Regions from separate parts of the Paenibacillus provencensis genome, predicted to be linked through region 1. Evidence: predicted binding sites of a transcription regulator. Region 1 holds the regulator's gene; the other holds the start of a gene.
What was found. Region 1 encodes LexA, which represses DNA repair genes until DNA is damaged. Its sites were predicted from a motif close to CGAACATATGTTCG; they were not measured.
Positions count from the first base shown of each region.

Region 2: ACFQ3J_RS08680 (YolD-like family protein) is a predicted target of LexA. The motif match lies at 2,051-2,064, and genes of this name have one in related genera.

Region 1 is NZ_JBHTKX010000001.1:656,422-659,998, forward strand. It holds gene ACFQ3J_RS03250 (DNA-binding protein) at 373-600, shown strand; gene lexA (transcriptional repressor LexA) at 1,129-1,758, opposite strand; gene ACFQ3J_RS03260 (LysM peptidoglycan-binding domain-containing protein) at 1,937-2,305, shown strand; gene ACFQ3J_RS03265 (DUF896 domain-containing protein) at 2,469-2,672, shown strand; gene ACFQ3J_RS03270 (hypothetical protein) at 2,721-3,236, shown strand; gene ACFQ3J_RS03275 (HAD family hydrolase) at 3,282-3,577, shown strand, end outside.
Region 2 is NZ_JBHTKX010000001.1:1,821,608-1,825,184, reverse strand. It holds gene ACFQ3J_RS08695 (hypothetical protein) at 1-340, opposite strand, end outside; gene ACFQ3J_RS08690 (DUF6060 domain-containing protein) at 437-1,150, shown strand; gene ACFQ3J_RS08685 (hypothetical protein) at 1,489-1,914, opposite strand; gene ACFQ3J_RS08680 (YolD-like family protein) at 2,077-2,367, shown strand; gene ACFQ3J_RS08675 (helix-turn-helix domain-containing protein) at 2,457-2,669, opposite strand; gene ACFQ3J_RS08670 (helix-turn-helix domain-containing protein) at 2,772-2,984, shown strand; partial or broken gene ACFQ3J_RS08665 (glutamate--tRNA ligase family protein) at 3,180-3,577, shown strand, end outside.

The DNA of each region.
Region 1 (3,577 bases):
AAGAAGATTACTGACTATGGAAAAGCCCTATTTTCTTGGACAGGTCTTCATTTCTATTTCATCATCTATTATCTCGGAAATAGCGGGTTACGCTTCTCACGGCCTTGGTCAGCTTAGCCACCGCAATAGTCAACCTCCTCGTAGCCCTTTAACGATAGGTAGGACTTGAGAGCCACACGGTCAGTTAATCTCAACGACCGACCGTGTGAGTTCCTTAATCTTTCTCTTCAATTTATAGCATACCGCGAAAAGGGCATGTTAATCATGAGTATGTCAAAAAAAACTAAAGCAACTTTGATAATTAGCTTACTTTCATTGGATTCAGCATTGTACAATCGTAATATTAATTATGGGGTGATTTGATGGAACGGGATGAAACTGATCCGTATTATTAACGAAAATGTGCTGACATCGGCTGAAGCAGTGGAAATGCTTGGAGGTTCAAAACAGAATCTTTCTTCCTTGATGAAGCGTCAAAAGCTTTTGCCGATTAAGGAATCTGGGTCAGTTTGTCTCTTCCTTAAATCATATGTTGAAGCGAGAAAAAAGGAAGCTGGGAATTACGTGAAAAGTATCGACCATACGAATAGTTTTAAATAGTGGGCTCTCTTGCAATTTGATATTGCATAACGTGGTAAAATTCTAACTAAAACGAAAAAGGCTTTTCTACAGGGGACAGCAACGGTTTATGCAATCGCTGAATTCTTACGTCCTTCTTTATACCGCAAAGATAGAGAAGACCCTATCTTGGTGTTTATTGATAAGGAGCTTGTTTGTAGTTGTGCGATTGAAGGATATAACAGAGTTAAGCGTTAAAGTAAAAGGAGGACATTATGTGCGCGAAGTCTGTATGTTTAAGTATGCAAATTAAGTTAGGGTTTAAAATAAAGGCCAGATTACATAATTAGAGTCTAAGTTCTAAGTTCTAAGTTCGAAAGAGTGCTTACCAGTTTATCTGCAGGTAAGGCACTCTCTTTATACCAACGTGCCCCGAAACAGGATACAAACCTCAGTTGAGTAAGAGATTGTTGCAACAAAATATAAGTCAGTTGACTACAAAAAAGCAGAGGTCTTCTCGCGAAGATCTCTGCTTATTACTTACTATACAAAAAATAAAAAAATGGCTAATTAATGAAGGAAGTCACGGAACAAGCCTATGACCTTACCTAGAATTGTTACTTTCGTAAGCCGGAGAGGTTCATATGTAGGATTCTCTGGCTGCAGGCGAATATGGTCTTTCTCTTTATAGAAAGTCTTAACGGTAGCTTCGTCATCTTCAGTCATCGCGACGACGATATCTCCGTTATTCGCAGTTTGCTGCTGGCGGACGATGACATAGTCACCATTCGAAATTCCCGCTTCAATCATACTATCTCCGACAACGGACAACATAAACACTTTCTCATCACCAACATACTGCATCGGCAGTGGGAAATAATCTTCAATATTCTCTGTAGCTGTGATCGGAATACCTGCAGTAACTTTACCCACTACAGGGACGCGAGCAACCGTCTGAGTAAATTGAACTACATTATCATCATCATCTTGACCGAGCAATTCAATAGCCCGTGGCTTGGTAGGGTCTCTACGAATTAACCCCTTCTTCTCCAGACGATCCAGGTGTCCGTGAACGGTTGAACTGGAGGCTAGGCCAACAGCTTCACCAATCTCTCTTACGGACGGAGGATATCCTTTCAATCGGACTTCATTGCGTATAAACTCCAGAATGGCTAACTGTCTGCTGGATACCTTCGACATACCGTATCAACTCCACATAATAACGTTTGGGAAAATTATAGCATAGAACCTCCGTTCGTACAAACATTAGTTCTAAAAAAATGCAGAACAATTGTTCTCAAAAACTATTGCCCAAAACACATGTTCGTGTTATAGTGAGTTTATAAGAAATGAGAACAAACGTTTGGAGGTTGGAATAATGCTTAGATACAGCACTTATAACAGCATACATCCTAGAACAGATGAATCGACTAACAATACCTTGGGTGAAACGATACATATTATAATGAAGAAGAACAAACAGAGAACAATCCGCTTGATATTGATCGTGGCGATTCTGTTTCTGAGCTTGACTGGGTTCATGACTGTTTTTGCAGATGCGGGACAAGAGATGACATATGAGAAGGTTGTTGTAAATCCGGGCGATACCTTATGGGCAATCGGCACAGAATACAAACCAGAAGGTATGGATATAAGAGATTATGTGAATCAAATTCAGCGAATTAATGGGTTATCAAGCAGCGACATACAAGTGGGCCAGATGCTGAATCTCCCTTATTTTGATTGATATGTATAATTCATTCATATTATTTAACATGCTGAGGACGCGGCTTGATCTGCGTCTTTTTTCTGTTCTGTATTAAATACAGGCTATACAGGTATTTACCTTGACAACCCTTTCTAATCATGTCAAAGTTAAAGAGACTATGCATTTTGGAGGGGAACAACAGTTGGATATTGAACGTCTAGTTGCGAGGATTAATGAGCTTGCACGCAAGCAGAAGGAATCCGGGCTTACTGAAGAAGAATTGGCTGAACGGGCTGAGCTTAGAGAGATCTATTTGAACAACATCCGCAGCAACTTCCGTCAGCAGCTGGAATCCATTGAAATTGTGGATGATGTAAGCGGCGACACTTATTCAAAAGGAAAATGATTTATTAAATAGGTTAATGCTTTTGTTATAGATTGAAGGAGGATACTCATGGCGAGTTCATTTGAAAGATCGGTAAAGAAAAACCAGCAGAAAATTAATAAAGATCGTAGAAAGAGAGGCCAGCCATCCATCGGATCTGGTGTTGAACAAGAAGATGTGTTTAAAGGAAGAGCCTTTTTGTTCCCATTTGTACTTGTTGTGCTTTCATTTATGTTCCTGACCCTTAGTGGTTTGACGACAGATGGAGTAGGTACATTTGACTGGGTCGTATTCGCGCTTTATCTTGGACTGGCAATAATGTATTTTATGCGTCGACCTTATCTGAAAGTCGGCAAGAAGCGTATCAAGACGATTAAGCTAAGCAGAGAACGTTCCATGGGTGTAGAGGATATTAAGAAAATTGTGTTGGAAAAGGGATCTGTCATTGTTGAGCGCAATGGTAAAGGTGGTCCTTGGGTGTTCAGCAAATTGCTTAACCTATATGATGTAGAAGCGATGGGAGCACGACTTGTACAGTTTGCCCAAAATCATCAAATACCTGTCGAAGATAAGAGAGTAAAGTAAGAAGTCTAACATACGATACCATACATTCGGGGGAGAGAGAGAAGTATGTCAATCAAAGCAGTGCTATTCGATTTGGATGATACACTCTTATGGGATGAACGGAGTGTAGAGGAAGCTTTTTATGAAACATGTCTAATTGCATCAAATCAAACAGGAGTTGATCCTCATGAGCTGGAGACTTCTGTTCGCAATGAAGCAAGGAAGCTGTATGAATCGTATGAAACGTTTGCTTTTACAAAAATGATTGGCATTAACCCTTTTGAAGGATTATGGGCTAATTTTAACGGGAGTGACAGGGCTGAATTTAAGCAGCTCGAACAGATTGCTCCTGCGTACCGCCG
Region 2 (3,577 bases), 1.2 Mb from region 1:
TACCAGAGACGTATGAAAGGATCTTTCCGCTGGTTGTTTTATAATCTCCGCTGGCCATTTCAGCTTTAAATTTGGTTGAGGTGCTTTTCCATTCATATTGATCATCTACTTTAGATACACTTCCAACCCCGGTTACATCTTCGTTATTGAGCTTATAGAAAATTAATGTCTCTTCACCTTCAACTACCACCCGTGTAACTTCTTCGGCGTTTTCCTTAGAAAGTCCAAAATCAATGGCTTGATCAGGATTAGGGAATGAGGATATACTCTGATCTTTATAAGAAGAACAACCAGCAAGTAACACAATAAAAAAAATTAAGATCAATCCTTTTTTTGACATTTTAATTCACCTCCTTCCAAATAATGGTTGACAATTACCAAATTTATGCTTTTAATATACTATGTATCCAAAATAAATTAAAGGATGTGGAAAAAAATGAAGAAAATTACATCTTCGTTATTGGCAATTTTTTTGGTTTTTTGCGTATCAGCATCTGCATTGGCAAACAACGATGACCTAACATCAGAAGTTTATACTGATGAGATAACTGGGGAAGAAATTTTAGCAGTTTATGAAGTTGACGAGAATGGAAATTTTATTGAAGTATCTTTTGAAGAATATGAAGCAGAAATGGACAAGACCGCAAATAGTACTAAGAAAAATGATAACCCTACTTCACCCAAACCAGACTTCACCCTTTTCCCATATGATTTTTACGGTTATGAGTTCTTATACGAAAGTTTCTCCCAATATTATGAAGGACCTAGAATGGTGGCACAAGGCATTTCCTGTAATGGAGCACAACCTTGTCCGATATCTGCTACACAACAAACTACTGTGACTGAAACTTTTACAGCTAATTTAGGTATTGATTCTACTCAGAAAAAAGCAGCACTTAAAGCCGGTGCAGGATATTCTATAAGTACTGCTAAATCTAATCAAACATCTCAAACATTATACATACCTGTTGGTGAGAGAGCTTACCTTGGTTTCAAACCTAAACTAAATAAATGGGTAGGAGACTTGAACTATTTCCATCAACAAGGAGTAAGCAGAACAATTGTTAGTACTGAAACAGCAACAGTCACTGCTCCATTGATTGACGGAACTGGTAATGCGGCAGGTTACTTTCTTCTTGTAAGATATTGATTAAATACTAGTAATTCATACAGCTGTTTTGCGGCTAACACTTCCTACCATTACATTCGGAAAAAGTGTGAAGTTATTGCACTATCTTCAAAGAGTTGGTAGCTAATAAGAAGCAGCAAAACAAAAGCCCTGTCCTTAGGACAGGGCTTTATTTGAAATTCTATTTTAACATCTTCTTTATCTTTTTATAAATCTTGTTATAGGCTGCTTTCTTTGGGTTGGTGATCCATCCCATCCCCTTGGCTTTTTCAAACCTGCTCGGTGAATGATCTGTCTTTTAATGCTGGATCGGGCCGATGCTCGTTTCCTTGCACTCGGTTTGCGTATTCCAAACTTCATCATGCGAGTAATGCGGCTAACTTTTGATACTCCTTTTGGTCGCATCTAAAATATGCTGTTCCTTCAAGTGGTCCATCTTGATATGTAATGACTGCAAGGGAATTATCTTTCTTTCTTCCTCCAATAGCTGCGCCTGCTAGCAACCCGAGACCTCCAGTAAGCACTCCGCCTACAATTGCTCCTGCAGCAGCTTTCCCACCACTGCGTTTTCCTTTCTCGTCCCATTCCATTTTAACTACTTGGACTTCATTGCCATCAATCAGAAGTTTATATTCTTCCGTGCTACTTGATACTGTAATAAGTCCAGCTTGTACCTTGGGATGACCACCTAAGTATTCGAGTCGGACCGCTTTTCCTGCAGCCATTGCTTTACCGTCTTCTGTAGCTTTTTTGAAGTCCTCTTTCATTTTACCAAAGAAACCCATGTTCCATCCTCCAATACATAATCTTTGAGCATAGTCTATCAGAACTAGGAAATTATTTCTATATTATATTTTTTCATGTCCACGTAAATGAATATATGGAATATTGTTGAAATCTATAACAATACGTCATATAATGAGAACAAATGTTCTGAAAGGGTGATTATGATGTTTTCATTAACAGCAGCTCCAAAACCTTCAGCTAAAAATCAGAAGGAATCACGCCCAAAACGTGATGATTTTGAGCTGGAAGAATTGGCGGTCAAACTTCAAGAAGCAAGGGAAGATAAAAAGACGTTGACATTGTTCGTGTGGAAGAAGGAAGAGCCGATCATAGGTATGATTGAGAAGTTAGATGGCGGCACGAAACTCGTACATATTAATGAGAAATTCGGGGGACCAATGAGGGTTCCTTTTATAGACATATTGAAAGTTGCTGACCCGGAGTCATTCTGACTCTGGGATATTATATATTACCATTGGATATTTTTAGGAGGAGAATCTATAGTATATACTATAGATTTAACCGAGGAGAGCCGACCGGCTCAGATGTCTACTACTTCGTACAGGTCTTCCATGCTACAGGAAAGTACATACGCAATATTGAGCGCTGCATCCCATGGGATTTTTTCACGTTCATTCACCCAATTAGAAATTTGTTGAGGTGAATAATCCGTTCTTCTTCCCAATTCGGCCTGTGACATTCTTGCACGTGCTAATAGATATCTTAGTCGGCATCTCCCACGGGCGAGAGCCAACTTTCCTATCTCCTCTCTTGGGGCAAAACTTGGTAGTTATTCTATACAAATTTATCACGTTGTACGATCAATAGTAAATAAAATAAATTGGGGGTATGCAACATGTGCAGTATGAATCGTACGGAACTTCCAAGGACAATCATAGAAATAAGAAAATCAAGACAGCTAACGGTTGCTGAAGCTGCAAAGAGTTTAGGGTTACATAATGATATGCTTCTTAAATATGAGCGTGAACCCCAGGAGATTCCTCTCTCAGTCGCTGACAGAATTTTGAGGTTTTATGAGATATCCTCTATGGATCAAATTAAGGTTTAATAAAGTCAAAAGAAACAGCAGCGGATGCACACTGCTGTTTCTTTTTGTTCCCACACGCTTCCCACAAAAATTAAAAATGTTATTGGTTTTGATAGTTTTTTGAAGATGTTATTGGTACAAAGAAAGTGGGAAGAAAGGCGTTCTTATAAGGTTAAGGATTTTTAGGGTTGTTATTGGTACAAGTGATAATATACTTACCCGATGTATGATTTTGCCCATCCGATTCAAGATGCCATTGAAGGGATTACGCACTCGCTGTGCTCGGCAGAGTTCAAGGAACATCGCCCCTTGTATGAGTGGGTGCTGCAGGAATTGGAAATACCGGAGCCTCCAATACAAAGGGAGTTTGGCCGATTGAATGTTACGGGTCTAGTGACGAGCAAACGATATTTAAGAGAGCTGGTCGAAGGCGGATTTGTTGATGGCTGGGATGACCCAAGGCTTCCTACGCTTATGGCCTATCGCAGAAGAGGTGTGTCTCCAGAGAGTATCTTTCGGTTTATGACCGAGGTGGGGATGCTTCGTCAGAACAGCACAGTAGAATCTGCTATGCTTGATCATTTTATTCGTCAAGATCTGAAGGGTAAAGCAAT